3 regions of the Rhodococcus sp. NPDC059969 genome follow, and region 1 is predicted to be linked to each of the others. Evidence: riboswitches for the same ligand, from Rfam matches in the RefSeq annotation. Region 1 holds a riboswitch; each other region holds the start of a gene.

Region 1 (9,982 bases):
GACGGGACGACACGGTCGACCATCGAGCACCTCACTTCGCTGCTGTACGCGGGCTACCGAGAAATGATGTCGCCGAGAAATGATTCAGGGCATCTTCGCGAGCATATAAGCATCACCTACACCTGGAGCAGATTGAAACGGTTAGTGTGGGACAACGGCGAGAGCAGGCGGAGCGAGGTAGTCGATGCGTGGTGACGGTGACGGTTGGTCCATCGGGTCGGACGGTACGCGGCATTGGGGTAAACACGGTGCCGCCGGGCTGCTCTTGCGCGCCCCCGATTCGGACGGATCGCCCATGGTCCTGCTGCAGCATCGTGCGGCGTGGAGCCATCAGGGCGGAACGTGGGCACTGCCCGGCGGAGCGCGGGACTCACACGAGAGCACGACGCACGCCGCGGTCCGGGAGGCTCACGAAGAAGCAGGTATCGCCGAGGACGCCGTCCGCGTTCGCGGAGAGGTAGTCACCATGCGCGCCGAGAGCGGGTGGACTTACACCACCGTCGTAGCTGACGCGGCGCATCCACTCTCGACGGTTGCCAACGGTGAGAGCACCGAGTTGCGGTGGGTCCGTGAAGCCGACGTCGACTCGCTGCCACTGCATCCGGGATTCGGTTCCTCGTGGCCCGAACTCCGGACTGCGCCGGTTGTGTCGGTGGACGCCGATCCGCACACCGTCGTGCTCGAGAACGGCGGATTCGGATGGTTGTCGGGTAGTTCCCCCGAAGACAGCGCCCACGAAGACAGCGACCAGAACTTGTCCGAGGCGAGCAGGACGGCGAGCAGTACCCAGTCGTAACAACTCGAGTATTGACAGTTCGTACACAGCAGAAGGGCCGGACTCCTCGGGAGTCCGGCCCTTCTGTGTTTCGGTCGTCGACCGAAACGAGGCTCAGCTGAGCGAGTTCAGCGCCGTGATGAAGCTGACCGCGGTGATACCGAGCTTGAGCAGCTCGCTGATCTTGCCGAGATTCAGGTCTTCGAGCGATTCGGTGCTGAGCGAGCCGGTGTCGAGGGATCCCATTTAGTGCTCCTAGGTTTCAGTTAGTAACTGGGAGTAAACTACAACAAACCGAATGGGATGCGACACGCAATCGAACTAACTGTGATGAAGATCACTTAATCCGACTTTTCGGACATCCAATCGCACCTAGGAACTGGGGATTTGTTGTCTAATTGGACAACTTCCATTCACGTCTCGCGTCAGGCGTGCTGACCCGTAACTGTGTGGGAACGGCCCGGCTAACAGTTGACGGTCGCCAGTTACCGGTTTTCAGCGCCCGGCGACGGCCGCGGCAAGGCGTTGCGCGGCGGCCTGGGGATCCGATGCTTGCGTGATTGCACGCACGACGACGATGCGAGTGGCACCGGCATCGAGAAGCTCTGGAAGGCGTTCCTCGTCGATGCCGCCGATCGCGAACCAGGGCCGCGGCGGTGCGGCGTCGGCAGTCGATCGAACAAGTTCCAGGCCGGAAGCACTTCGATTCGGTTTGGTCGGTGTCGCCCAGACCGGCCCGGTGCAGAAGTAGTCGACGCCCTCTTCGATGGCGGCCAGACTCGCCTGTGCGCGACTGCTCGTCGAACGGCCGATGACGACGTCTTCGCCGACAACAGTTCGCGCGTAGGGGACGGGGATGTCGTTCTGGCCGAGGTGGAGGATGTCGGCACCGGAAGCCATTGCGAGATCCGCGCGGTCGTTGACGGCCAACAATGCGCCGTGGCGCCGTGCTGCAGTTGCGAGAATACCCAGCGCTACCAGTTCGTCTTTGGCCTCGAGCGGGCCGAACTCGCGCTCACCGGCAGAGCCCTTGTCGCGCAATTGGATGATGTCGACTCCGCCGGACAATGCTGCCTCGGCGAACTGCGCGAGGTCGCCTTTCTCGCGGCGCGCGTCGGTGCACAGGTACAGCCGTGCTGCTGCCAGGCGCTCGCGCCGGTCGATGACGTTACTGGGATGTGTGGGGTGCACGGAGCAAACGGTAGCCTCTAGGGAGCAAGGTTCGACACGGGAGTCCTGAAACGTCGTCGTCACTTTTTGTCGTGACTGCGAGGTTCGTGGGGCTGAGAGGGGATCGCGACCAGATCCCGACCGTCAGACCTGACCCGGATCATGCCGGCGCAGGAAGTGGAGGTGGAGTTTCGTGAATACACACGCTCGTACGGTGTCGGTGGTCGGCGGCGGTGTCATCGGTCTCGCCATAGCGTGGCGCGCAGCCCGCGACGGTTGGACTGTTCGGTTGTACGACCCGTCCATCGGATCAGGGGCTTCGTGGGTGGCGGGCGGAATGCTTGCCCCACTGTCCGAAGGCTGGCCGGGCGAGGAAACAGCGTTGACCGTCGGCGCGGCCTCCCTGGAGCGGTGGCCGACGTTCGGTGAAGAGATCGGAAAATTCGGTCCCTCGGTCTTCACCGCGGACAGCTCGCTGACGGTCGCTCTCGATGCTGCCGACGCGCAGGACCTGCAGACCATCGCCGAATGGGTGAGCTCGCAGGGCCATGAACTCGAAATCCTCGGTCGCGCCCGCATCCGTGAACTCGAACCGATGCTCGGCCGCGGCATCCGGTCGGGACTCATGGCTGTCGGTGAGTCCGCCGTCGACAACAGACTTCTGCTGGAGGCCTTGCAGAAGGCCTGTGCGGAATCCGGCGTCGAATTGATCGCGCGTGCCGTCGACGACCTTGCCGAACTCGATACCGATCAGATAGTGCTCACCGCCGGTATCGCGTCACCCAAGCTGTGGCCCGGACTGCCGGTGCGGCCGGTCAAGGGTGAGATCCTTCGCCTGCGCGGCAGGCCTGGGGTCACCCCGGCGCCCAGCCGCACAATCCGCGGAAGTGTCCACGGACGACCCGCGTATCTCGTCCCGCGCGGCGACGGAATCGTCGTCGGCGCAACACAATACGAGTCCGGCGAGGACACGCAGGTCACGATGGCCGGAGTGCGGGACCTGATCAACGACGCCGAGGCGCTGATGCCCGCGATCGGCGAATACGAACTCTACGAATGCGCGGCAGGCCTGCGTCCGATGACGCCGGACAACCTGCCGTTGATCGGGCGCGTGTCCGATCGTGTTGTCGTCTCCACCGGGCACGGCCGCAACGGGGTCCTGCTGACGCCCGTCACCGCCGATGCGACGGTCGCGTTGCTGAACGGCACATCTTTGGTCGAGGTAAAAGGAACCGAACCCGAGCGGTTCGCAGTAGCTAAGGAAAATTCATGAGTGAGCAGGTCCCGATCGGGATCACCGTCAACGGCGAAGATCTCGAGTTCGATCGAGCAGTCACGGTGACCGAACTTCTGACGCATCTCGAGTTGCCCAGCAAGGGCATCGCCGTCGCCGTCGACGGTGCACTGTTTCCGCGCGGGCGTTGGGACGAATCCGTCGGACGTGGTTGGGAAATCGAGATCCTCACGGCGGTGCAGGGTGGCTGAGCAGGATCTTCTCACCATTGCGGGCCGTAGTTTCGGTTCCCGGCTCATCACCGGGACAGGTGGCGCCGCCAACCTCGCGGTGCTCGAAGAAGCTCTGGTGGCCTCGGGCACCGAACTGACCACCGTCGCGATGCGGCGAGTCGACGCGGCCGGCGGCACCGGTGTTCTGGACCTGCTCCGCCGCCTCGGAATCGAACCGCTCCCGAACACCGCCGGTTGTCGCGGCGCCGCCGAAGCAGTGCTGACGGCGCAGCTGGCACGGGAAGCGCTCGAGACGAACTGGGTGAAACTCGAAGTCATCGCCGACGAGCGGACCCTGCTGCCCGATGCGATCGAACTGGTCTCCGCCGCAGAACAATTGGTGGACGACGGCTTCACCGTCCTGCCGTACACCACGGACGATCCGGTTCTGGCGCTTCGCCTCGAGGAGGTCGGCTGCGCGGCAGTCATGCCGCTCGGTTCACCCATCGGGACAGGGCTGGGTATCGCGAATCCGCACAACATCGAGATGATCGTCGAGCGCGCCGGTGTGCCCGTCATCCTCGACGCCGGAATCGGAACGGCCAGCGACGCCACCCTTGCCATGGAGTTGGGCTGTGACGCAGTCCTACTTGCGACAGCAGTGACGCGCGCCAAGAATCCCGCACTGATGGCGTCGGCGATGCGGCACGCAGTTGTAGCCGGTTTCGAGGCGCGTCACGCCGGCCGGATTCCCAAGCGGTTCTGGGCCCAAGCGTCGTCCTGACGGTCCATTTCCGGGTGTTTCCTCAGGGTTATGCCCGGATTGTCCGGCTTCGTGTCCTACCTGAGTACCACTCGGAACTAGACCTGTGGCCGATGTGCTGGTCATTGCCGGTAGGGCAAAGTTCTCCTCATGATTGAACTGAGGGGATTGACCAAGGTTTACGGACCGACGAAAGCGGTGGACGATTTGTCGTTCACGGTCAAGCCGGGCATCGTGACGGGCTTTCTGGGCCCGAACGGTGCGGGTAAGTCGACGACGATGCGGATGATCCTGGGTTTGGATCAGCCGACGTCGGGTGCGGCGTTGATCGAGGGCAAGCCGTACCGCGAGCTCAAGACGCCGTTGCGGACGGTGGGCGCGTTGTTGGATGCGAAGTGGGTGCACCCCAATCGCAGTGCGCGGGCGCATCTGCAGTGGATGGCTGCCTCGAACGGGATCCCGAAGTCCCGCGTCGACGAGGTGCTCGGGTTGGTCGGGTTGTCCGAGGTGGCGGGCAAGAAGGCCGGCGGGTTCTCGCTCGGTATGTCGCAGCGTCTCGGGTTGGCGGGTGCGTTGTTGGGTGATCCGAAGGTGTTGTTGTTCGACGAGCCGGTCAACGGTCTCGATCCGGAGGGCATTGTCTGGATTCGTAAGTTCATGCAGCGGTTGGCGGCGGAGGGCCGCACGGTGCTGGTGTCGAGTCACCTTCTGTCGGAGATGGCGTTGACGGCGGAGCAGTTGGTGGTGATCGGTCGGGGTCGGTTGATTTCGGATTCGACGGTCGCGGAGTTCGTGGATCGTTCGTCGGAGTCGACTGTGCGCGTGCGCAGCCCACAGCTCGATGCGTTGCGCAGTGTGTTGCTCTCGCAGGGGCTGACGGTGCGTGAAGACGGTTCCGGTGTTGCGCCGGCATTGGTGGTGGTGGATTCGACCACTGATGTGATCGGTGGTTTGGCTGGTTCGCAGGGAATCGTGTTGTACGAGTTGGCGTCCCAGCAGGGATCGCTCGAGGATGCGTTCATGAAGTTGACCGGAGACGATGTCCAATACCACGCGTCCGGTATCGATCCGGGCGCTGGAGCCCACCAAGCAAATGCACACCAGGCAAACACACAGCAGGCTATGGGAGGTGCACTGTAATGGCTGTTCTCAGTGCTGAACGAATCAAGATCACCACGACCAAGTCGCCGCTGTGGTGCTCGGTCATCATCATCGTGCTCGCTCTCGGCTTCGCGGCCATCATGGGCGCCGTTGCCAAGTCGGCTCTGACGTCTTCGGACGTCCAGGGGGCACCCGACCTCGACACCGCCGTCGCCACGGCCGGCATCTCGGGTTTCGGAATCATGGTTCTCATGATCATGGCGGCCCTCGCGGTCACCAGTGAGTACCGCTTCGGGACCATCCGCACCACCTTCCAGGCAGTTCCCAACCGCGCCTCGGTGCTCATCGCCAAAGCCGGCCTCATCGGTGCCTTCGGGGCGGTGCTGACGTTTGTCCTCGCTTTCGGGTCCTACGCGGTGGCCAAGGCCATGGCCGGTTCCGAGGCCAGCACGGGTCTGACCCTGTCGACCGGCGATGACTGGCGTGCGATCTACGGCATCCCGGTTTACGCCTTCCTGTGTGTGATCCTCGCCGTCGGCGTCGGATCGATCATCCGTCAGTCGGCCGGCGCTATTGCGTTGCTCCTGCTCTGGCCGCTGCTCATCGAGAGCCTGTTCGGACTGTTCGGCAGTGTCGGCGAGAAGATCACTCCGTTCCTGCCGTTCGCGAATGCAAACCACTTCCTCAGCCCTGGCGGCGGAAGCCTTGATTTCCACTGGGGACCCTGGGGCAGCCTGATTTACTTCGCGGCCTTCGTTCTGGTGATTTTCGGAGCAAGTATCGTCATCGTGAATCGTCGCGACGCCTGATCTTGTCGCTCCCTCGGTAGGTGTTGTCGGGAGACCTACCGAGAACCAGGAGTGACAGCAGAGTAGGGACCCAGTACGAAAAACCATTCGTACTGGGTCCCTTTCCTGTGCTTCGGCCGATATCCTCCGAAGATGAGACTCTTCGGTGTGGTTGTGGTCGCAATGGCTGGAGCACTCGTGGTGAGTGGATGCTCGTCGGGAAGTGAAGCGGCCGTCCCGACAGACCCGGTTGCATTCTCCGAAACCGTCACGGTCAACGCCGTGACCGGGCATCTGGAGCAACTCGAGAAGATCGCCGCTAACAACGACGGCAATCGATCGGCCGGAACCCCCGGTTACGACGCCAGTATCGACTACGTGGCAAACCTGCTCGAAGACAAGGGTTTCGACGTCAACACCCCGGAATTCGACTTCAGCTCCTTCGATCCCGGGACCGAATCCCTGAAAGCCGCTGACGGCTCCGATGTTCCGGTGCGGGCGTTGACGTATTCGACGTCCACGGGACCGACCGGGATCACGGCGCGTCTGGTGGCGATTCCCGCCGACGAGACCCCAGGTTGCGAGGCCACCGACTACGACGGCCGCGACGTGAACGGCGCCATCGTGCTGGTCACCCGTGGAGTGTGCCCGTTCGGCGACAAGCAGAAGGTCGCGGCAGAGCGCGGCGCGGCAGCGTTGCTGGTTGCGAACAACGAGGACGCAATGCTGGGCGGGGCTACCTTGGGTGAACCCGAAGACGCCCGCATCCCGACCGGCGGGGTGAGTAAGGCGTCGGGCGAGGCTCTTGCCGCAACTCCCGGAGATCTCACGCTGATTCTCGACACGTCGACGGAAACAACGAAGTCGCGCAATGTGATTGCGCAGACCAAGACCGGCGCGACCGACAACGTGGTTGTCGTGGGCGCCCACCTCGACAGCGTGCCGGAAGGTCCCGGAATCAACGACAACGGAAGCGGTACCGCAGCCGTACTGGAAACCGCGTTGCAGATGGGCAGCTCACCGAGCATCGAAAATGCCGTGCGCTTCGCATTCTGGGGAGCGGAAGAAGTGGGATTGGTCGGCTCCACTCGCTACGTCGAGGGCCTGAGCGATCAGGAACGGGCCGACATCGCCCTGTACCTGAATTTCGACATGCTCGGTTCGCCCAACGCCGGATACCTGGCTTACGACGGCGACAACTCGGATGCCGTGGGGGAGGGGCCCGGGCCCGAGGGCTCGGCAGGCATTGAGCGCACTTTCGTCGATTTTCTCGCCGGGCGGGGGATTGCGGCGGACGGAACGGACTTCGACGGGCGCTCCGACTACGGCCCGTTCATCGAGATCGGGATCCCGGCGGGTGGAGTGTTCAGCGGCGCCGACGAACGCAAGACGCCGGCACAGGCGGAGAAGTGGGGCGGAGAAGCGGAGGAGACCTTCGACCCGAATTACCACAGTGCCCAGGACAACCTCGCGAACATCGATCGCGAAGCGCTCGCTGCCAATGCTTCTGCAGTAGCCTTCGGAGTTGCGACGTATGCCCAGGACTTGAGCGGGCCCAACGGAGTGCCCGTCGGCGATGCCCGGACACAAGCCAGAACCGAATGATCGACTGACCGAATGATCGATTGCGCGAGCGACCAGGAGGTCACTGTGCGAGAACCGCGGCAGCACACTGTCTGTAACTCTGAGTTACGCTTGAGTTATGGCTGATCTGTCCCCGGAGAGCACCGACACGACAGGTGCTTCTTCCTCCTCCGTTCGAGGCGTCGTCGACGTCGTCTTGAACTCTGCGGCAGAGCTGAACCGTCGGCAGCAGCTCATCGACGCGCTACGGCGGCTCAGGCGGGCATTACCCGGCGATCCGGGGTTCGGGGATCCGCTCTCGCTCGCCGGCCCAGGTGGTGCTCGCGCCGTGGCCCGCGTCGCTGACAGATTGCTCGATCAGAAGCCGGCAGCCACTCGCGAAGTGAGCCTCGGAGCACTGCAGGTATGGCAGGCAGCGCTGGAAAAGATGGGCCGCGGCCGCGGGGATCAAGAACTGACCATCGTCTTCACCGATCTGGTCGGTTTCTCCACCTGGTCGCTCGAAGCCGGTGACGGCGCCACGCTGACACTTCTGCGCGCGGTGGCGCAGGCCGTGGAAACCCCGATCACCGACAACGGCGGACACGTCGTCAAACGAATGGGCGACGGCCTGATGGCGGTGTTCATTCGCCCGGATGCGGCTTTGAAGGCGGTGTTCACCGCGCAGGACGCGCTCGCGGGAGTCGACCTCGACGGATACGTCCCGCGCATGCGCGTCGGCCTCCACACGGGAACTCCGCGTCAGATCGGCGACGACTGGCTCGGTGTCGACGTAACCATTGCCGCCCGGATGATGGGCTTGGGCGGCGACGGCAACATCATGATGTCGGCGACCACCCTCGAGGAACTCGAAGCCGGCACCCTCGAGGATCTCGATCTCACGATCCGGCCGTGGCGGCGAGGGTTTTTCGCCACCACGCCCAACGGAGTTCCCGTCGATCTGGGAATCTGGCGCGTACGACGGAACTAGCTAAACCTCGAAGGCTAGACCTGGAGTCGCCAGAGAGGGGACACCGGACCGTGGCCGGCGCCCAGGTCGTACGACGCCTCGAGGCACTTGGTCACCCACTCCTTGCCGAATGCCACTGCATCCGGAACGGAATAGCCGTGTGCGAGTGCGCAAGTGATCGCAGCAGCCAGTGTGTCGCCACCGCCGTGATCGTTGCCGGTGTCGATCCGGGCACTGCTGAATTCGAGGAAACGGTCGCCGTCGAACAGCAGGTCGGTGGACAACTCCGACGTACGAAGGTGACCGCCCTTGACGATGGACCACTGAGCGCCGAGGGCATGCAGCGCTTCTGCCGCCTGGCGGGCGCTCTTGTCGTCGACGACCTCGATACCAGTGATCAAGCGGACCTCGTCGAGGTTCGGAGTGACCACAGTGGCGGCCGGAATCAAGGTGTTGCGGACCGCGTCGAGCGCTTCTTCGTGCAGCAGCGGATCGCCGTGCATCGATGCGCACACCGGGTCGACCACGAGCGGAATCGGTCGATCGCGCCCGATCCCCACCTCGGCGGCCACCGCGGCCACGGCTTCGATGATCGTCGTCGATGCCAGCATTCCCGTCTTCGCCGCGCCGACACCGATGTCCGAGACCACGACGCGTACCTGGTCGGCGACGATCTCGGGCGGAATCTCGTGGAAACCGCTGACGCCCACCGAATTCTGGACCGTCACAGCGGCGACGGCCACGCAGGCGTGCACTCCGCACATCGCCATCGTGCGGGAATCGGCTTGAATGCCGGCTCCGCCACCGGAGTCGGTTCCGGCGATGGTCAATGCCCGAATCGGGGTCTGTCCGGCGGGGGTCAGGGGCAGCAGCTTCACGACGACGAGCCTACCGATCGGACCTGGGGAAACGGCAGCTCGGTCCACCCCTTGCACGAACGACGGTACAAACGACCGCACGAACGGCCGCGCGAACTGCGATTGCCATCCGGTCGCTTCCGGTGCAAAAATTGGTCGAATCCGGGACAGCGTCGTCGGTAGCTGATTCTATGAGTGGCATGGATCACAGTTATGGAGAGCGTGCGAACGCAGCTGTCGCCGATCGCGCAGGTGCACATCGTGCCGTGGAGGTCGCCGCAATGAACGACATCGAAAACTCGAAAACCGGAACCTCACCGGAAGTGACGCTCGTGGACAATCCGTCGCACGATCGATTCGAACTGCTCTCCGGTGACGAGTTGGTCGGCATCCTCGGATACCGCGACGAGGACGAGATTTCGGGCAACGGAGCCGAAGCCGGCGACGTGGTCGCGTACATGCACACCGTGGTCAAGGAAGAGTACGGCGGGCAGGGGCTGGCAGCGGTACTCGTGCAGTTCGCGATGGACTGTGCCCGTGACCGTGAAT
Region 2 (9,982 bases), on a different contig from region 1:
CACCGTCGAGAGTCACGCTGTTGGTCACGCTGAGTTTTCTCATAACTTCGATCCTGCGCCTGAAGGACCATCGGGGAAAGAGAAAACGGGCGGTCCTTCTCGATTGAGAAGAACCGCCCGTCAGCTTCGAACGAGAATCAGGAACCGATCAGCCGTGCGGCCAGGTAGCTTTCCACCTGATCGAGGGCGACGCGTTCCTGCGCCATGGAGTCACGCTCACGAACCGTGACGGCCTGATCTTCGAGGGTGTCGAAGTCGACCGTGATGCAGAACGGTGTGCCGATCTCGTCCTGGCGACGGTAACGACGACCGATGGCGCCGGCGTCGTCGAACTCGACGTTCCAGTTCTGACGCAGCTGCGCTGCAAGGTCTTTTGCCTTGGGCGTCAGGTCTGCGTTACGCGAGAGCGGCAGAACGGCAGCCTTCACCGGAGCGAGTCGACGATCCAGGCGGAGCACCGTGCGCTTGTCGACGCCGCCCTTGGAGTTGGGCGCCTCGTCCTCGGTGTAGGCGTCGACCAGGAAGGCCATCAGCGAACGCGTGAGACCGGCCGCCGGCTCGATGACGTACGGCGTGTAGCGCTCGCCCGTCGTCTGGTCGTAGTAGTTCAGCTCGGTGCCCGAGTGCTTGGAGTGCGTCGAGAGATCGAAGTCGGTACGGTTCGCGATGCCCTCGAGCTCGCCCCATTCGCTGCCCTGGAAGTGGAAGCGGTACTCGATGTCGGTCGTACCCTTCGAGTAGTGCGAAAGCTTTTCCGGCGCATGCTCGTACAGACGCAGGTTGTCCTTGTTGATACCGAGGCCGGTGTACCAGTCCAGGCGGTAGTCGATCCAGTACTGATGCCACTGCTCGTCCTCGCCCGGCTTGACGAAGAATTCCATCTCCATCTGCTCGAACTCGCGGGTGCGGAAGATGAAGTTGCCCGGGGTGATCTCGTTACGGAAGCTCTTGCCGATCTGACCGATGCCGAACGGCGGCTTCTTACGCGAGGTGGTCAGCACGTTGGCGAAGTTGACGAAGATGCCCTGTGCGGTCTCGGGGCGAAGGTAGTGCATGCCCTCTTCGCTCTCGACAGGGCCGAGGTACGTCTTGAGCATCATGTTGAAGTCGCGCGGCTCGGTCCACTGGCCGACGGTGCCGCAATCGGGGCAACCGATGACATCCATCGAGACGTCGTCCGGGTTGTCGAGCTTCTTCTTCTCCGCGTACGCCTCCTGCAGGTGATCCTGACGGTGACGCTTGTGACAGTTGAGGCACTCGACGAGCGGGTCGTTGAAGACACCGACGTGGCCGGATGCGACCCACACCTCGCGGGGCAGGATCACCGACGAGTCGAGGCCGACGACGTCCTCGCGGCTGGTGACCATGTTGCGCCACCACTGGCGCTTGATGTTCTCCTTGAGCTCGACACCCAATGGGCCGTAGTCCCATGCGGACTTGGTACCGCCGTAGATCTCACCGCAGGGGTAGACCAGGCCTCGCCGCTTGGCGAGATTGACAACGGCTTCGATCTTGGACTTGGGTGCCACTCGATTGCTCTCCATCTGGGTAATAGATGCATGATTTTCGTGCGCTTTTCGCACCATCAGCCTATCTGGCGGCTGCCACGCACTTCCGTCCAAGGTTGACATGCATACTTGTGCATATCAAAATGAAAGTGATTTGCAATAATGTGGTGAGATGGCTATGCCCGGACATCATGATCTACCCCTCGAAGGAGCCTCGCTGTGAGCATTGCGGATACCGGCGATCTCCACAAAAGCCATGATCATTCCGACCTCGGACACACGCATGACCCGTTCGAAGCCGCACCTCCCGCGCCCGTGCCACCCAAGGAGACCTTGGCGGCCGCCGGCGAAATTCTGCGGGCACTGGCTGCACCCGTACGGATCGCGATCGTGCTCCAACTGCACGAGTCGGAGCGCTGCGTTCACGAACTTGTCGGCGCTCTCGGTGTCACTCAGCCACTCATCAGCCAGCATCTGCGCGTTCTCAAAGCAGCGGGCGTCGTCCGCGGCGAACGCAACGGACGAGAAGTTCTCTATCGACTCGTCGACGATCACCTCGCACACATCGTCGTCGACGCTGTCGCCCACGCCGAAGAAGGATGAGATTCCACCGCATGAACACTCCGGGCAGTACGACCTCGAAACGTGGACCGGCCACCGTCGGCGTTCGTTCCACGAAGCAGCGCAGCGCCATCTCCGCCTTGCTCGACGACATCGACGAATTCAAGTCGGCACAGGAACTGCACGACGAACTGCGCAAGCGCGGTGAGGGCATCGGCTTGACCACCGTCTACCGCACGCTGCAGGCACTGTCCGACGCCGGAACCATCGACGTTCTGCGCACCGACACGGGCGAGTCCGTTTACCGTCGGTGCTCCTCCGGCCACCACCATCACCTGGTGTGCCGCAACTGCGGATTCACCGTCGAGGTCGAGGGCCCGACCGTCGAGCAGTGGTCACAGACCATCGCCGAGGACAACGGTTTCACCGAAGTGAGCCACACCGTGGAGATCTTCGGCACCTGCCGCGACTGCGCCGCCTCCTGAGAGCGTCAGGGAATCAAACCCTGCCGGGCGGTATCGGCACCGGTGAGCGCGAGTAGCAACATCGTGGTCAGTGCCTCGTCGTCCAGTCCGGCCGCCGGGAACGTGTACCGCAGGATGACGTCCGCCAGACTTCCGTGACCGAACACCGCGATCGAGCCGAATTGGATGGTCCGATTCCGCTCGGCCACCTTGCGATGCAGTGCCGCGCTGACCGGCCGGTCCCACGCGAGAACACACGTCATGGACAGCACGTCCAGACCCTCGGACAGATTCATCGCCTGGATCGAACACAGCGCGCCCGAGTACTGAAAACCCAGCGATCCGTCGGCAGCCACATCGACCGTCACGAAATGCGCCAGCGAGGCGGCCGCGCGTTCTTGTAGGCGGGCTGCTTCGTCGGTGGTGTCGGTCATGTTCTCCCCTGTCGTCATTTGACGCCACCGAATCTACGGTCGCGTGAGGCGTATTCGACGCACGCGGCCCAGAGGTCGCGGCGGTCGAAATCGGGAAACAGCTTCTCCTGGTACACCATTTCGGCGTAGGCGGATTGCCAGATCAAGAAATTGGACGTCCGCTGTTCTCCCGACGGGCGCAGGAACAGATCGACGTCGGGCATGTCGGGCTCGTCGAGGTACTTGGCCACCGTCGCCTCGGTGATCTTGTCCGGATTGATCTCGCCGGCGGCGACGCGCTTCGCGATTTCCTTTACCGCATCGGCAATTTCGGCCCGGCCGCCGTAATTCACGCACATGGTCAAGTTCATGACGGTGTTGTTCTTGGTCAGTTCTTCGGCGATCTCGAGTTCCTTGATCACACTCGCCCACAGGCGCGGTTTACGACCGGCCCACCGAACACGCACACCCATTTCGTTCATCTCGTCGCGTCGGCGACGGATGACGTCACGGTTGAAGCCCATGAGGAATCGAACTTCGTCGGGACTGCGCTTCCAGTTCTCGGTGGAGAAGGCGTAGGCGGAGAGCCACTCGACGCCCATCTCGATGCAACCGCACACCGTGTCCATCAGGACAGCTTCGCCGCGTTCGTGCCCGGCGGTTCGCGGCAAACCGCGCTCTTGAGCCCACCGACCGTTGCCGTCCATCACCAACGCGACGTGGCGCGGGATGAGTTCGGTTTGCAGGATGGGCGGGGTCGCCCCGGACGGATGTGGGTCCGGTGGCCGGATCACCCGTTCAGCAGCAGAATCAAGCGGAGTTCGCGGTTCGCGTCGTCGAATCACGGGTTCCATCCTGCCTCACGGGCAAGTCGACCTCGACGGCTGCATGCGGCCTTGAACGCTCGATCAGCGGCAACGTCCGCAATTGGCGCTCGAGATGCCACTGCAGGTGTGCCGCGACCAGTCCGCTGGCTTGCGTCCGCAGAGTCGCGGGCGCCGAATCGGTACCCTCCCACTCTCCTCGGAGCAGGGCTTCCATCAAGTCGAGCACTCCGGGTGACGGCGTCGCAGCACCCGCCGGGCGGCAATAGGTACACACGGCTCCACCTGCGGCGACGTGAAATGCCCGGTGCGGTCCAGGAGCGCTGCAGCGCGCACACTCTTCGAGGGCAGGTGCCCAACCCGCATAGCCCATGGCTCGCAACAAGAACGCGTCGAGCACGAACTCGACCGGTCGTGCCTGCTCGGCGATCGCGCGCAGTGCGCCAACCGTCAATCGCTGAAGCTGCGGGGCCGGCGCACGTTCCTCACCGGCCAACCGCTCGGCAGTTTCGAGTACCGCGCACGCCGTCGTGTACCGGCTGTAGTCGTCGACGATGTCGGTGGCGAACGCATCGACCGTCTGCACCTGGGTGATGATGTCGAGATTCTTGCCGGGGAGAAGCTGTACGTCGATGTGAGCAAACGGTTCGAGTCTGGCGCCGAATTTGGAGGTTGTCCGGCGGACACCTTTGGCCACGGCACGCACCAACCCGAACTGACGGGTGAGCAACGTGACGATGTGGTCGGCTTCGCCCAGTTTGTGCAGGCGCAGCACCACCGCCGTGTCTCGATACAACCTCACTCGACCAGTGTCCCACGTTGTGCCGACGAGAATGTGCGATGCCGCGCCTGATCCCGAGCCGGGTGGTGTCCGGATAGACTGACCCGATGCCGAGCGACGCAATTGCGCAACCTGCCACTGCGGAGTTGACCGGTCGCGAAGCTCGGTGGGAGCGGCACAACTCCGAGCGTCAGAAACGGATACTCACCTCCGCTGTCGAACTGATCGAAGAGCGGGCAGCAGGTGCCGAGGTGTCCGTTCAGCAGATCGCCGACCGGGCCGGTCTCGCCAAGTCGGTGGTATACCGGCAATTCAGCGGCCGGGACGACCTCGATCGACGAGTCCGAGCGTTTGTGCTCGGCCAATTTGCCGCTGCCCTGGATGCGTCGATGAGCATTTCGGTGGGCACTCTCGACGAGATCCTGACTCGCACCATCAGCGCCGTCGCCGAGTGGATCACCGAGCATCCTCGTATTCACGAGTTCATGGGTACCGGCCCCACCGACTACGACGACGAGAGCATCGACGCGATCAGCAGTCTGAAGGCGACAATCGCCGACTCGGCCCTGGCCACCATCACCGAAGTCGGCCGATCCGTGGGGATCGATTCGTCGCCCTTCGATTCACTACCGTTCGCAGTGGTGACGATGGTCGAGGGCACGCTCACTCACTGGGTCCGAAGCACTGATCCGAAACCGAGCCGCGCAGAGATCGTCGCCGACCTCGCGAAATACACCTGGTACATGTTCGACGGCGTTGCCCGCTCGAGCGGGCTCACGATCGATCCCCACGTCGAATTGTCCACGCTCATCGCTGAACTGGTGTCCGCCGACGGCCAGTCCTCGCTACCTGACTAGATCCGGGCCGCCTGACTAGATCCGGGCCGCCTGACTAGATCCGTGTTTTGTCGGAGCGCTTCGGCTCGCCGCGATAGCGTGCGTAGTCGCCGTCGATGCCCAGCCTTCGCCACGCCCGCTTCGACACGGGGTTCATGAGACCGAGTTCGTCTGCCAGGGACCGCATTTCACCGAAGTAGTTCCCCAGAATTCGGCGGGAATGCGGGCTGCCCCAGAAAGCACTCGCCATCACGTCTTCGGGAATGCCGAATTCTTCGGCGAATTCCTTGGGCGGTGACATGATTTCGCCTGCGAGCCAACGCATCGCGCCGGGGAAGGCTACCGACGTCATTGCCCGACTGGTACGACTGAGCCTGGGAACGTGATTGCGCAGGAACTCGTGCGCAAACGAAATATGTCTCGCTTCTTCGGCGATGTGAATCTCCATGGTGCGGAGCATCGCCGGCGGGGTGTCCTTACCTTCGCGGATTAAGTCCTTCTGGAAGTGGTCGATCGGCTCTTCTCCGGCAAGAATGCCGATGAAGAAGATGACCGGGAACTTGGCACCCAGCACTCCGATGATGGGCGAGAGTCGCCGGAACATCGGACGCATACCCGGCACGTCGATGTCCATACGATTGACGAGTTCCTGGAACATCTGGATGTGATTGCACTCTTCGGTCATCTCGTGCAGGCAGTACCGGAACTCGGGTGACTGATTGGGAAGCGCCATGATGTACTGCAGCATTCCCCGGATCAAGATGCTCTCGAACGCCGAACCCACCTTGGTCACGTTGGCCTGACGCCACATTCCCATCGCGATTCGACGTTGCAGGGACTGCTCCTGGTACCACTGCGTCGCGCCGAGGGGGTCCGAGACGGACGAGAGCACCCATCTCGGATCATGTGGATCGATCGCGAACTCTGGTGAATCCCAGTCGATGTCGAGGTAGGGATCAAAACTGCGGGCCACGGAGCCCTCGGACAAAGTCTGCAGTACCTCGTGGTACGGCAGTTCCACTTCGATCGACGCTGACCGAGCCATCGGTGTCTCCTCACGGCCAGTCCGCCGATTGCAGTCGACGGACTTGAATGAGGTCAAACATAATGGGACACCGCGTCCCACGCAACCCCTTCGATGGCCTGATTTCAGGCCCGACGGAGTGGAATGATCTCGCGAACCTTCTCATCTCGGAGATACAGTCCAGCCCACATCACGATTCCGGCGTAGACGGCAAACAATGTGGTGCTCACCAGAGGCTGTTCAGCTCGTAGGTTGGTCAACACAGCGCCACCCAGGTAACCGGTGAGCAGAATCGCGCCGAGTACGGACGTTCGCGGAATCACGTACAGCGCAAGGCAGATCAACTGCACGACCCCGGCTGTCAGGGCAAGAGAGTCGGGCAGCCCCAGTTCGGCCGAGGCGTCCTTGACCGTCTGGAGATTGAGGATGTGGATGATGCCGTCGAACAGCATGAAAAGTACGAACAGACCACTCAGGACGTATCCGACCTTGCGCGCGGTCCCCGAAGGTGCCGTTCGTGTTGCATCACCGGAAAGGGTGTCGTGGTGGGCAGGCTGGGTAGTCATCGGAATCTCCCGGGGCGAAGGCGAGCGGCCGGTTGCCACTTCGCTTGCCAATAACGACTCCCCGGCGATCGAAAACTCATCGCGCCGGCAATTACCACGCACCCGGCGTTCAGGTGGGTTCACCTCTCGTGGTCTGATGGACGGCGACACGGGGTGCCGAAAAAGTCGGCTGAGATCAGACCCGATGAACCTGACCAGTTAGCACTGGCGGAGGGATGTCGACATGACCGAACAGCAATTTCAGCGCGCTCTCGAACTCAGCGAGCAGATCGTCCTGATCACCGGTGGTGCCCGCGGGCTCGGAGCCGCACTGAGCCGAGCATTCTCCCGCTCAGGCGCCCGGGTGATCGTGAACTACAACAAGAGCCGTGATGCCGCCGAGGCCCTGGTCGCCGAACTGGGCAGGGATCGCACCTTCGCAGTCCAGGCGGACGTGACGGACCGCAGCTCCGTCGATCAGTTGTTCGCCGCTGCACTCGAGCGATTCGAGGCACCGATCTCGACCGTGGTCGACAATGCACTTGTCGACTTCTCGTTCAACGGTGACGCCCGGCCGAACGCGGACACGATCACCTGGGCCGACTTCGACTCCCAACTACGCGGAGCTGTCGCCGGGACACTCAACACCACCCAGGCAGCACTCTCCGGCATGCGAGAACTCGGGTTCGGCCGAATCATCACTGTCGGAACCAATCTGGTCCAGAATCCGGTAGTTCCGTACCACGACTACACCGCCGCCAAAGCCGCACTGCTGGCACTGACGCGGACATTGTCCGCGGACCTCGGTCCGGACGGGATCACCGTCAACATGGTCTCCGGCGGCTTGCTCCGCACCACGGACGCGAGTGCCGCGACGCCAGAAGCGGTATTCGACATGATCGCGGCAAGCACTCCCCTGCGCCGGGTCACGACACCGGACGAATTCGCCGACGCCGCACTGTTCTTCGCCTCGCCCTGGTCGCGGGCCGTGACCGGCCAGAACCTGGTTGTCGACGGCGGACTCGTCAAGAACTGATGGGCGCACAATTACGGATAGGTGCGTTCCTGCTCGGGTGCGGACATCACAGTGCGGCATGGCGTCATCGCGACTCACCGGTCGAAAGTCTCGGCGACATCACGTATTACGAGTCGCTCGCCCAGATCGCCGAACGCGGAAAGCTGGACGCCGTCTTCTTCGCTGACGGTCACAGTGTTCGCGAACCCGAGTCGGGTGCGTCGTGGTTTCTCGAGCCGATCACCGCATTGACTGCCATGGCGCGGGCGACAACGAACATCGGTCTCGTCACCACCATTTCCACGACTTTCTACACGCCGTTTCACGCGGCGCGGCTGTTGGCATCACTCGACCACATCAGCGGCGGCCGGGCCGGCTGGAACGTCGTGACCTCGATGTTCGACCAGGAAGCGCGCAACCACGGACTGGAGGCGATGCCGGACCACGCGTCCAGATATGAACGAGCCGACGAATTTGTCGAAGTAGCCCTCGCACTGTGGGATTCATGGTCGGAAGACGCTCTGATCCTCGACCGCGGCGGGCGTTTCGCCGACGCCGGCGAGATTTCTCGAATCAATCACGACGGCAAGCATTTTCGGGTGGACGGCCCGTTGACGGTTCCGCGATCCCCGCAGGGTAGGCCGGTGTTGTTCCAGGCCGGGGCGTCCGAGCAGGGTCGCGATCTGGCGGCGCGGCGCGCCGAAGCAATCTATTCGGTTGCCTACGACCTCCCCAGCGCGCAGAAGTACTACGCGGACGTGAAATCGAGAATCGAACGCGCCGGCAGGGATTCCGCCGCCGTCGCGGTCATGCCGGGCCTGGTCACCTACGTCGGCAGCACGGTCGCCGAAGCGCGGGCGAAGAAGGCCGAATTGGACCGCCTTCTGCCCACTGAACAGTCGATACGCCAACTGTCGTTGTTCACCGGACAGAACTGCGAAAACTGGGATCTCGACGGTCCTGTCCCCCCACTACCGCCGCTCGAGGCATTCACCGGGCCGCAGGGACGCTACGCAACGATTCTGCGGATCGTCGAGAAGGATTCACCGACAGTGCGTGAGCTCCTCGGAACATTGGCTGCCGGTGGCGGACACGCAACAATGATCGGAACACCCGAATCCATCGCCGACGAAATGGAAGCCTGGTTGAACGGCCGCGGCGCCGACGGCTTCAATCTGATGCCACCGACCTATCCCCACGGTCTGGAAGATTTTGTCGATCACGTGATTCCGGCATTGCAGGCTCGTGGGTTGTTCCGTCGCGAGTACGACGGAGCAACTCTGCGAGAAAATCTCACCTAGTCCGGAAGCAACGGCACCGACAGATCCGGGTCGCGCCCCAGAAGGACTCCCCTCGTGAGGGCTGCGGAGCCGAACTTCTTCCGGACGCTATCCATCGCCGAGTCGAGGGCGGCAGTGTCCGGACCCGCGAATCCTGGACCGTCGAAGGGCAATTCGAGTTGTTCGGCGCCGTCCCGATCCAGGTTGGAGACTGCCACACCGATCAACGTGATGCCCTTGTCCGCGATCAGCGGTATCGCTTCGTCCAGCAGCACCATCGAGGCGTTCAGCAGTTCCGCTGTGTCGGCCGTGGACCGGCGCAGCGTGTGAGATCGAGTAGCCCGCGTGAAATCGGCGAAGCGGAGTCGGAGCGTGACCGTGCGCCCCGTCCGCTCCGCCGAGCGCATCCGTCGACTGACACGGTCGACCAGCGACATCAACGACGCATCGAGTTCTGTGCGGGGATGGGGTCCGCGACCGAGCGCATGCTGCGCGCCCATCGAACTACGGCCGCGATAGGCCCGGACCGGGCGCGGATCTCGGTTGTGCGAGAGCGCGTAGAGATGCCGGCCGGCGCCGCCCCCGAGAATCGACACTATCGAGGATTCGTCGTGCCGAGCAATGTCGCCCACCGTCACGATGTCGAAGTTTCGCAACTTCTGGGCGGTGATCTTGCCGACGCCCCACAGCTTCTCGACGGGCAACGGATGCAGGAATTCGGTTTCGCCCTC
Region 3 (9,982 bases), on a different contig from region 1:
TATCCCTCGATCCCGGCGGCCTTCAATTCGGCGATGCGGTTGTCTGCATTACGCGGATTCAAGAATCCGATGAGCTTCGCGCCGGTGCTGATCCGGGCGATCTCTTCCGTCGACGGGGGCGCAACCTTGACCACCACGTCAGCAGTCCACGGATCGCCGATCTTCGCGCCGGCAGCGGTGTAGAGCTCGTCGGGAATCAACGCCCCGAGACCAGCCCCGGACTCGACGACTACGTCGACACCCTTGCCGATCAAAGCGGACACAATTTTGGGCACCAACGCGACCCGACGCTCACCGTCACTCGATTCTCGAGGGACGCCGACCGACGGACGCACTTGTGCGCTCTTCGATGTTTCCATTTTCCATTACCTTCTGCGGTTGGTGGTTCGCCTGCTGCGACGAGCGGCAACCAGCATGTGATGAGCGGAAGATGACCCGCTTTTGGGTGAATGGTGACTGATAGTAGCCAGAGTTACCGCGGCGTAGGGAAACCGACGACGCACTTTCTCCATCTGAATCGAGTCCGAACAGTATGTTTGGACATACCCGGAGAAACCTACTGTGAGGCCGATCACACTCGAATGGCGGGCTATTCCACTATTTGAAACGGCCGAAAGACGTAAAGGCATCACAATGGCGCGCCGAATCATCACCGTCGAGCGAGTTTACGAACCTGCTTCCGAATGTAACGCCGTTCGCCTCCTCGTCGACCGACTCTGGCCACGCGGCGTCAAACGCGAAAGCCTGCAGTACGACGACTGGCCGAGGGACTTGGCACCCTCCCCTGAATTGCGAAAATGGTACGGCCACGACCACACCCGTTTCGACGCATTCAAAAGCAGATACATCGACGAATTAGATGCATCTCCCGTTCGCGAATACGTCCAACGCATCGCACCGACAGCGGATGCTCGACCCGTTGTCCTGCTGACAGCAAGCAAGGACCTGCCATACAGCCATGCGCAGGTCCTTGCCGACTATCTTGCAGAAATACTCTGATGTCCTAGCATTTCGCCTGAGGGTCAATTGCTCACATATTGAGACCGCAACTTGTGCTTCACGAGTTTTCCTGTCGCGGTCCTAGGCAATTCGTCGGCAAAGTCAATGCTTCTCGGAGCTTTGAAATGTGCAACCTGGCTGCGGACGTATTCCAGCAATTCCTCGGCGACATGGGCGCTCGGCTCGATTCCCTCCGCAAGTTGGACAACCGCCTTGACCTGTTCACCCATTTCTTCATCGGGAACACCGATGACTGCCACGTCGAACACCTTCGGATGCAAGGTGAGGATGTTCTCGGACTCCTGCGGATAGATATTGACGCCGCCAGAGATAATCGTGAATGCCGCGCGATCGGTCAGATAAAGAAAGCGCTCGGAATCGACGTATCCGATATCTCCACTTGTCGTCCACGTCGGATGATCGGGATGCTGCGCGGCAGCCGTTTTCTCGGGATCGTTGTGGTAACGGAACGGCAGAGTCTCTCGTTCCCAGAACACGGTACCGATCTCGCCGACCGGAAGATCGCGCCCACCGTCGTCACAGATGTGCACGATCCCCATCACTCCGTCACGCCCGACGGAACCCGGATGTGACAAGGCCTGCTCACTGTTGATGAAGGTGGCTCCCGACCCCTCAGTCGAGGCGTAGTACTCGTGAATCACCGGCCCCCACCAGTCGATCATTGCCGTCTTCACTTCGGGCGGGCAAGGAGCAGCAGCGTGAATTGCGACTTTGACCGTCGAGACGTCGTAACGATCGCGGGTCTCCTTGGGAAGTTTCAGCATTCGAACGAACATCGTCGGCACCCACTGACTGTGCGTCACAGCGTATTTACCGATCAATTCCAGCGCAGTCTCGGCTTCGAAGGCATCCATCAAGATCACGGTTCCGCCGACCGAATTGATCACGCCGCAAAAGCGCAGGGGCGCCGCATGATAGACCGGCGCCGGGCACAAATAAACTGTGTCGGAATCGAACCCGTACATCGGCGCAAATACCGCTGTGTACGGATCCATGGTGGTGTCCACCTCACCCTCCGGAAGATCTCCCTTGATCCCCTTGGGCCTTCCGGTGGTTCCGGACGAGTACAGCATGTCCGCCCCACGTGGCTGTGAATCGAGTGGATCGGCGGACTGAGCGTCGATCGCCTCCTCGTAGTCGTCGAAACCGTCGAGAGTGCCGCCGTAGACCAATCGATGACGAACACGCGGAATCAGATTCTCGCCCAACGGAACTGCTGCCGACGCCTGCCCTGACGCGACCAGAATTGTCGCCTCGCAGTCGTCGACGATGTAGGCAGCCTCCGAAGCGGTGAGATGCCAGTTCACTGCAGTGATGTACAGACCTGACCTCAACGCCGCCCAATAGACCTCGAACGCCCGCAGATCGTTGTTCGAGATGAGAGCGACGTGGTCCCCTGGCTTGGCACCGACGCTTCGGAAGTACCGCGCCAGCCGCGTCGACCGTTCGTCGAGTTCCCGATAGGTGATGGACTCACCCGTCGCCGGGCGAATGACGGCGGGCTTGTCCGGCGTGGACTGGACAAAATTTCCTGGAAACACGAAGACTCCTCTGTCGGTGACGACAACGCCGCGTGAGCCTGCTTCGGCGTCGACAATCCTGGTCTACCACAGGAACTCTGCCTCCCTCGGATGTTTGGCGACACCGACTCGAAGCCTGGGAATCCCCGCTCACTTATCCGCCGCGACATACAGTGAGGAGAACCGCACCGTCCGAAACAGGAGATGTCCACATGAGTGGTTGGCCCCAGGACTCAGTAGTCGACGCATTGACCGAGGAATGGAGTGTCATCGACGCACTGCTTGCCGAACTCGACGGCGATCAGTGGTTGGCTCCGTCGAACCTACCGGGGTGGACGGTTCACGACATCGTGTCCCACCTGATCGGTACGGAATCTCTGCTCGCGGGCATCAATCCGCCGTCGATCAATCTGGACGTGCACGCATTGCCCCACGTCCACAACGAGATTGCGGCGTTCAACGAGCGCTGGGTCGAAGGCCTGAGGCGGACACCGCACACGGACCTGCTGGCCCGATATCGCGACATCACCGCCGAGCGAACCGAAGCGCTGCGCTCGATGACCAACGCGGACTGGGACACAGAGACACAAACTCCGGTTGGTCTTGCGCCTTATGGCCGATTCATGCGTATCCGGACCTTCGACTGTTGGATGCACGAACTCGACATCAGAGACGCAGTTGGCATTCCAGGCGAAGAAGGCGGACTGCGCGCGGAGACTGCATTCGGCGAAATCACCAGCGCGCTCGGATTTGTCGTCGGAAAACGAGGAAAGGCGCCAGAGGGAGCACGGATCACTTTCGAACTCGAAGGGCCCCTTGCTCGTTCACTTCACGTCTCGGTCGACGCGCGCGCATCAGTAGTCGAGGAACTGGACAGTCCGGCGACAACGACCATCACGATGAGCTCACCGCTCTTCACCCGAATTGCCGGTGGCCGCGTCCACGCGTCGGATCATCGAACCGACATCTCGCTTCGCGGTGACGTCACGGTGGGCACACGCGTCGTCGACAATCTGGCGTTCACGATTTGAGGGTTGGGTGGGCCGGTCGCGAAGGTACTGAGTGGTGAAGCTGTTTCTCTCGTCCTACAGATTCGGCGATCACGCCGAGGCTTTTGTCGATCTCGTAGGCCGCGGCGCTCGCATAGCGGTCATCGCCGCGGCTGCTGATTCATGGCCGCTCAATGCCCGCAGTTCGGCAGTCACCAGCGAATTGACCCCTTTACGAGCAGCGGGCTTCACAGCGGAGGAAGTGGACGTCCGAGATTTCCTGGGTGCACCGGAAGCACTCGAAGTCCGGCTTCGTGAATTCGACTGCGTGTGGGTCCGCGGCGGAAATACGTTCGTCCTGCGTGCACAGTTAGCCCGAAGCGGCGCAGATCGGGTCATCGAGATGTTGGTTCGTTCCGGTGCTGTGGCCTATGCGGGATACAGTGCGGGAGCGTGCCTGGCGACTCCGACTCTGATCGGGCTGGACGCGTCGGACGACCCCGCTGAAGTCGTGCCTACGTGCGGTATCGACCCGATCTGGTCCGGGCTCGCGCTGGTCGACTTCGCGATAGTGCCGCACGGCGGCGATTCGTTACTCGAAGATCCCCAGATTACCGCTCGGACGGTTGCGGCGCTGACCACTGCGGGCGCGCAATTCACCGTGCTCACCGATCAGGACGCGGTTCTAGTCGACGTTTGAGCCGTCGACTAGATCACAGCTGAGCGTCAGCCGTGCTCTGCCACCGCGGTTCCGGCCGCCGGCGACTGACGCTCGAGCCTCGTCCACGCAATCTCCCAGCGCTTGACCGAGACCTCGTCGGCGTCCTCGAGTAGAGCGTCGAGGAGCAAGCGTGGATTCTCTCGCCATGCAAGCTCAGCGGCGTGGACCTCTGCAGCGGAGAACAATCCGGAAGCCTCGAGATCGCGAATCCACTCGCAGATCTCACCCCGGTGAATCCGAGCGATGGTCTCGTATCCCAGACCTTCGTCAAGGAAGTCGTACGAAAAAATTGCGGCAAAGTAACTGTTCGACTCACGCTGCCCGAAAATCATGTGCGTTCCTTCCTCGAAGTTGTCCGACGAAGACTCGAAATCGAACCGTTGTTGCGCCGCGCCAAAAGTTCTTCCGGCGAAGGTGTAACGCTTCTTCTATCCCCGACGATTCAAACGCTAACCCCCCGAGCGGGTCTTTGGGATCACGTCCAAGAAACGATCTGATGACCAAGGCAATACCCATGGGGTTTTCGGCACCTTGCACCTATCACCGACACGCGATCAGCGCGCCGCTGACCTGCAAATTGCCCGGTTCAGGCCCTCTTCTTAAAGCATCCGAACAGACGACAAAAAAGTTTGTGACACATCCCACATGTTGGGATGTTTACGATCGCAATGCATATGTATCACCGGATGTGGGCATGAAAGCACGGACAAATCGGCACGTACAGACCAGTTTTGTTCGTTCTCCATGGCGACGAAGGTCCCTTGAACGGTCGTCCAGTTGTAGTTGCGCTAAGTAACGGATCCCACGTCAGCGAATGATATTGCGGGCGGCCTGCCAGGTAGCGTGCTCCAGAGAACGCAGACGCGGCGCGGCGCAGCCGGCCGCCCTTTCGAAACGGAGCCCGAAGATGACCGAGACAGTGGCGCACAATCCCGCGGAAACGCGTTTCGAGATCCGAGTCGACGGCGAACTCGCCGGTTTTGCCGAGTACTCGGACCATTCCGGCGTCCGTGATTTCCACCACACGGTGACCTATCCGCAGTTTCGTGGGCGCGGACTTGCCGCAATCGTTGTGCGTGAAGCGCTCGATCAGACCCGGAACGAGGGATTGAAGATCCTTCCGACGTGCTCGTACGTCGAGAAGTTTGTTGCAGAGAACCCCGTTTACCAGGCATAACCGAACGAAGACGATCCGCGAAAACCACTCGCGGACCTGCAGACCCCGCTGCTAGCGTCGATGGTGCCGTCGTCGAACTCGTCGAAATCCGAGTCGAAACCCTGGTCGGCACCATCTCGGGGAAGGAAAGAACGTGGTCGCCTCAGCAGATCGGCGTCCACCTACATCCTCGGACGTAGCTATTCCCAGCTATCTCCCTCTCGTACTGGTCAATCTCGCGACGCTGTTCTCGGCGATCGGCAACGGTATCGCTATCGTCGTGCTCCCCTGGCTGGTCCTCGAACGAACGGGCAGGGCCACCGACGCGGCGATAGTGGCCGGCGCAGCAGCCATTCCGCTACTCGTATCGAGCTTGTTCTCGGGGACATTCGTCGACAAGTTCGGACGTCGTCGTACCTCGATGATTTCCGACGCACTCTCCGCGATGTCGGTAGCAACGATTCCGATCATCGCGGCCACTGCCGACCTGACCATCCCGGTGATCGCGGCGTTGGCCGCGCTCGGCGCCGTGTTCGACCCCGCCGGAATGGCGGCGCGGGAGTCGATGCTGCCCGCCGCAACTCGGGCCGCCAAGTGGAAACTCGATCGAACCAACAGTGTGTACGAGGCCAACTTCAATGTCGCGTACCTGATCGGCCCTGGCATCGGCGGTGTCCTGATCGCAACGATCGGAGCGGTGAACACGCTCTGGGTGACGGCGGCAGGCTTTGTGTTCTCGATAGTCGTGGTCGCCTTCATCCGGCTTCCCGGGGCCGGGGTGCCCGAACACGAACATCGGCCGAAATCGATCTGGCACGGCACCCTCGACGGTCTTCGGTTCGTCTGGAACAACAAACTGCTCCGCACTCTGGCTCTGATCGACATGGCCGTCGTCGCGCTCTACATGCCGGTGGAGAGCGTCGTGTTCCCGGTGTACTTCACCGAGTTGGATCAACCTGCCCAACTCGGATCGGTGCTGATGGCCTTGGCGATCGGCGGCATCATCGGCTCTCTCGCTTATGCTCCACTCGCACCGATCATGTCCCGACGCCTGATCATGATTTTTGCGGTCGCCGTTCTCGGCATCGCAATGCTCGCGATGGCGCTCCTCCCCCCGCTCTGGGTGATCCTCGTACTCGCCGGGCTACAGGGTCTCGTCTACGGACCGGTCGGACCGATCGCCAACTACGCCATGCAGACGCACAGCCCGGAGCACATGCGCGGACGCGTCGTCGGTGTCATGACGTCGACGGCCTACGCCGCCGGCCCGCTGGGCTACCTTGCAGTCGGCCCTCTGCTCGATCAACTCGGAATCGCGTCGACCTTTGTGGCCCTGTCGATTCCGATCATCCTGATCGCCGCTGTCTGTGCTTCCCTGCCGGTGCTTCGCGAACTCGATCGTCCGCGGCACTCGACCGACGTCAGTTGAACCCCATCACGTCGTTGCCCCAGGCGACGCGCAATCCGTGATCGGGGTCGCTGACGAGGGTGTCGGCGGAGTCGATCAACAGCGTCGACCGCTTCTCTTCCTCGTACGGCGCCCAGTGCTTCGAGCCGTCGAGGGCCGCCGGCACGGCATGCCTGGCGAAGGCCAGCCATCGCCGTTGAATACGCCCTGCTACCTCCATCGCGGCCTTACGTCCGCCGAGCCAGAACGTGGGATCGACGTTCAGGGTTCCGAAATTACCGAATACATAAGGTAATTCGGTCGCGTGGCCCGCCCCGATCCGTGCCGCTTTGAGCATCGGCGTCGCGTGATCGAAGCGGTAGACCCAGGTGGGGGAATGCCTGCAGTGAGCGTCGGCAATCCACAGGGTCGGCATGCGAAACGCCGCGTCCCGTGAAAGCGCCAGCGCACCACTCGGTTTCGCATGGTCAGGGTAAGCCGACATGATCTCGGCGAGTTTGGTTGCGGAGATATCGGGGTGATCGTCGGCCAGTAATTGCAGCATGGCCTCGACGGACTGCGCGCTCACCGGCATCAGGGGCGACTTCATGAACTTGAAGATCGACGCCTCGTCCTTGTTGGAACCGATGATCAGCGGGATCCGGTGCGCATAACCCTTCTGGAAAGCCGCAACCGGGTAGTGCGGCACCAGATCGCGATCGACGACGGGCGCCATCGCCAAAGTTCCCGGAATCCGGGTCGGGATTTCGTTGACCAGGTCATCGCTTGCCTTGACGAGCAGTTCGAGATCCGTGGTCAGCAGATCGCCCGCATCTTCGGGCTCGATCGAGAGCAGTTCGAGAAACCGCTCCGCCACGGTCTTGGCGCGCTCGGCCCCGTAGACGGAGGTCGCGGGCGGACTTTGAGCGATCGCGCGGTGGAACAGACCTTCGGCGCTGGGACAGGTCATGAGCGTCGTGATGGATCCTGCGCCGGAGGACTCACCGAAGACGGTCACCGCTCCCGGATCTCCGCCGAACGCGTCGATGTTGTCTCGAACCCACTCGAGTGCCGCAATCTGGTCTCGCAGACCACAGTTCGATTCGAAAACGGTATCCGCGGTGGAGAATCCGGACAGGTCCAGGAATCCGAGGGCACCGACGCGATAGTTGAAGGAGACGAGAACAACGTCTCCGGTTTCAGCCAGATGACGGCCGTCGTAGATCGTTTGCGCGGCGGACCCGAGGCAGTAAGCACCGCCGTGAATCCACACCATCACCGGTCGCGGCGTTCCGTCGGGGCGCGGGGCCCACACGTTGATCGACAGACAGTCCTCGTCGATCTTGAAAGCACGGTCGATCGGAACCGCCGGACTCTGCCCTTGCGGCGCGATCGGCCCGAACTCACGACAGTCGCGCACCCCGTCCCACGGCTCTGTGGGTTGCGGCGCGCGGAATCTCCGCTCACCCACCGGCGCTGATGCGTAGGGCATGCCCTTCCACGCGAACACTCCGCCATCCGGATATCCCCGTGCTTCTCCGCCTCGGGCACGGATGACGAGAGTTCCGTCCTCGCCAAGATTCGGTCGAACGTCGGTCTCCATGTCTGAATCCCCTCCCGACCCGCGCGTGTGGCAAACAAGACCAAACGTACCAACTTAAGGCCGGTGTGCGCCGATTACTCAACTGCCAGGTAGGCGCCGACGAAGGAGAGGCTCGGTGTTAAGGTCGCCTAGTTCTGACACGGGGTGCTCCGCATGGGCGGGGCTGAGAACACACCCGGGAACCTGATCAGGTAATGCTGACGAAGGGATGTCATGGCTACTACGCAGCCTGCATACAATTCTGCCGAAAACTCGGTGGCCACAGCGCCGTCGACGGATCGGTTCACCGATCGACTCTGGGCCGAGACGAAGGCCCTCCGCGAGTCGATCGACTCACTCGAGTTCCTCAAACGCCTCGGCGACGGAACACTGCCTCTCGACGCGTTCCGTACGTACATCGAGCAGGACAAGCTCTATCTGGAGGGATATTCGAAGGCCTTGTCCCTGGTCGCGGCGCACGCACCCGATCCGCAGTCCGCGGGCTTCTGGTCCAATTCCGCGTCCACGGCAGCGACAGTGGAATCTGCGCTTCACGACGGACTGCTCACCGGCGGACTTCTTCCCGCGGGATCGGGAAAACTGGAGCATTCGCAGGCCTGCCTGGGATACGTCTCGTATCTGACGGCGACTGCAGCAACCGCGCCTTACCCGGTCTCCGCAGCGGCGGTACTCCCCTGCTTCTGGATCTACGCCGAGGTCGGCCGCGATCTTGCCGCTTCAGCGTGCGAGGTGCTCGACGGCGATCCGTCACACCCGTACGCGCAGTGGGTCACAACCTACGACGCACCCGAATTTCACGAGTCTGTGGCGCAGGCTCGCGTACTGGTCGACGCGGCCGCTGAGGCAGCCACCGAGACAGAGCGTGAGGCGATGAGTGAAGCGTTCCGAATCGCCAGTCGCTACGAGCTTATGTTCTGGGATTCCGCACTCCACCAGCAGCCTTGGCCGGCGTCGTGATGTCGTTTGCGGCACTACGCCGCACCCTCGCCACCTCTGCCGCGATCGCAGCCGCGTTCACAGTTCTGACCGGATGCGCCGCCGACACCGGCTCTTCCGACGGGACCATTCGGTTCGCACTCGACTGGACACCGAACACGAACCACACCGGTTTGTACGTTGCACTCCAAGAGGGCTACTTCGAGGACGCTGGTCTGGACGTCTCGATCCTGCCGTACAACAACACCTCGCCCGACACCCTGGTCGACGCCGGCAATGCGGAGTTCGGTATCAGTACGCAGAGTCAGGCCACGTTCGCCCGTGCAGCCGGCGCCGCCACGACGTCCGTCATCGCGCCACTTCAGCACCGCGCCACCGGCATCGGCGTGAAGGCGGATCGTGCGGACATCACGCGCCCACGTGATCTCGACGGGAAGACGTACGCCGGGTTCGGTGATCCCGGCGAAGTCGAAACGCTGCAGCAGATCATCCGCAACGACGGCGGGACCGGGAACTTCACCACGGTCACGCTCGGAACTTCCGCGTACGAAGCCGTGTACTCGGGCCAGGCAGACTTCACCGTCTCCTACTTTGCTTGGGAGGGCCTCGAAGCGGAGCGAAACGGAACTCCGATGCGGTACTTCCAGTAC

Evidence for each region. Region 1 has a riboswitch for thiamine pyrophosphate ahead of thiO (glycine oxidase ThiO). Riboswitches for the same ligand answer to the same signal wherever they lie in the genome.
Region 2: another riboswitch for thiamine pyrophosphate. It lies ahead of ACFWAD_RS19780 (3-oxoacyl-ACP reductase); the one in region 1 lies ahead of thiO (glycine oxidase ThiO).
Region 3: another riboswitch for thiamine pyrophosphate. It lies ahead of ACFWAD_RS26955 (TenA family protein); the one in region 1 lies ahead of thiO (glycine oxidase ThiO).

What each region holds. Positions count from the first base shown of each region.
Region 1 is NZ_JBHWUF010000012.1:66,917-76,898, forward strand. Features, by position in the region: gene ACFWAD_RS25765 (hypothetical protein) at 1-23, opposite strand, end outside; gene ACFWAD_RS25770 (NUDIX domain-containing protein) at 185-796, shown strand; gene ACFWAD_RS25775 (hypothetical protein) at 890-1,021, opposite strand; gene thiE (thiamine phosphate synthase) at 1,271-1,966, opposite strand; TPP riboswitch at 1,993-2,139, shown strand; gene thiO (glycine oxidase ThiO) at 2,139-3,218, shown strand; gene thiS (sulfur carrier protein ThiS) at 3,215-3,430, shown strand; gene ACFWAD_RS25795 (thiazole synthase) at 3,423-4,175, shown strand; gene ACFWAD_RS25800 (ABC transporter ATP-binding protein) at 4,305-5,294, shown strand; gene ACFWAD_RS25805 (ABC transporter permease) at 5,294-6,064, shown strand; gene ACFWAD_RS25810 (M20/M25/M40 family metallo-hydrolase) at 6,197-7,648, shown strand; gene ACFWAD_RS25815 (adenylate/guanylate cyclase domain-containing protein) at 7,746-8,597, shown strand; gene thiD (bifunctional hydroxymethylpyrimidine kinase/phosphomethylpyrimidine kinase) at 8,612-9,454, opposite strand; gene ACFWAD_RS25825 (GNAT family N-acetyltransferase) at 9,634-9,982, shown strand, end outside.
Region 2 is NZ_JBHWUF010000007.1:115,689-125,670, reverse strand. Features, by position in the region: gene ACFWAD_RS19830 (dihydrofolate reductase family protein) at 1-43, opposite strand, end outside; gene ACFWAD_RS19825 (glycine--tRNA ligase) at 138-1,529, opposite strand; gene ACFWAD_RS19820 (metalloregulator ArsR/SmtB family transcription factor) at 1,728-2,111, shown strand; gene ACFWAD_RS19815 (Fur family transcriptional regulator) at 2,123-2,554, shown strand; gene ACFWAD_RS19810 (YbjN domain-containing protein) at 2,560-2,967, opposite strand; gene ACFWAD_RS19805 (isoprenyl transferase) at 2,982-3,800, opposite strand; gene recO (DNA repair protein RecO) at 3,757-4,572, opposite strand; gene ACFWAD_RS19795 (TetR/AcrR family transcriptional regulator) at 4,659-5,408, shown strand; gene ACFWAD_RS19790 (diiron oxygenase) at 5,443-6,432, opposite strand; gene ACFWAD_RS19785 (DoxX family protein) at 6,537-6,977, opposite strand; TPP riboswitch at 7,117-7,210, shown strand; gene ACFWAD_RS19780 (3-oxoacyl-ACP reductase) at 7,201-7,992, shown strand; gene ACFWAD_RS19775 (LLM class flavin-dependent oxidoreductase) at 7,992-9,272, shown strand; gene dinB (DNA polymerase IV) at 9,269-9,982, opposite strand, start outside.
Region 3 is NZ_JBHWUF010000013.1:88,409-98,390, forward strand. Features, by position in the region: gene ACFWAD_RS26910 (Re/Si-specific NAD(P)(+) transhydrogenase subunit alpha) at 1-359, opposite strand, end outside; gene ACFWAD_RS26915 (DUF488 domain-containing protein) at 562-999, shown strand; gene ACFWAD_RS26920 (AMP-binding protein) at 1,023-2,561, opposite strand; gene ACFWAD_RS26925 (maleylpyruvate isomerase family mycothiol-dependent enzyme) at 2,753-3,571, shown strand; gene ACFWAD_RS26930 (Type 1 glutamine amidotransferase-like domain-containing protein) at 3,606-4,229, shown strand; gene ACFWAD_RS26935 (hypothetical protein) at 4,256-4,582, opposite strand; gene ACFWAD_RS26940 (GNAT family N-acetyltransferase) at 5,158-5,427, shown strand; gene ACFWAD_RS26945 (MFS transporter) at 5,609-6,835, shown strand; gene ACFWAD_RS26950 (carboxylesterase/lipase family protein) at 6,828-8,396, opposite strand; TPP riboswitch at 8,527-8,622, shown strand; gene ACFWAD_RS26955 (TenA family protein) at 8,610-9,353, shown strand; gene ACFWAD_RS26960 (ABC transporter substrate-binding protein) at 9,353-9,982, shown strand, end outside.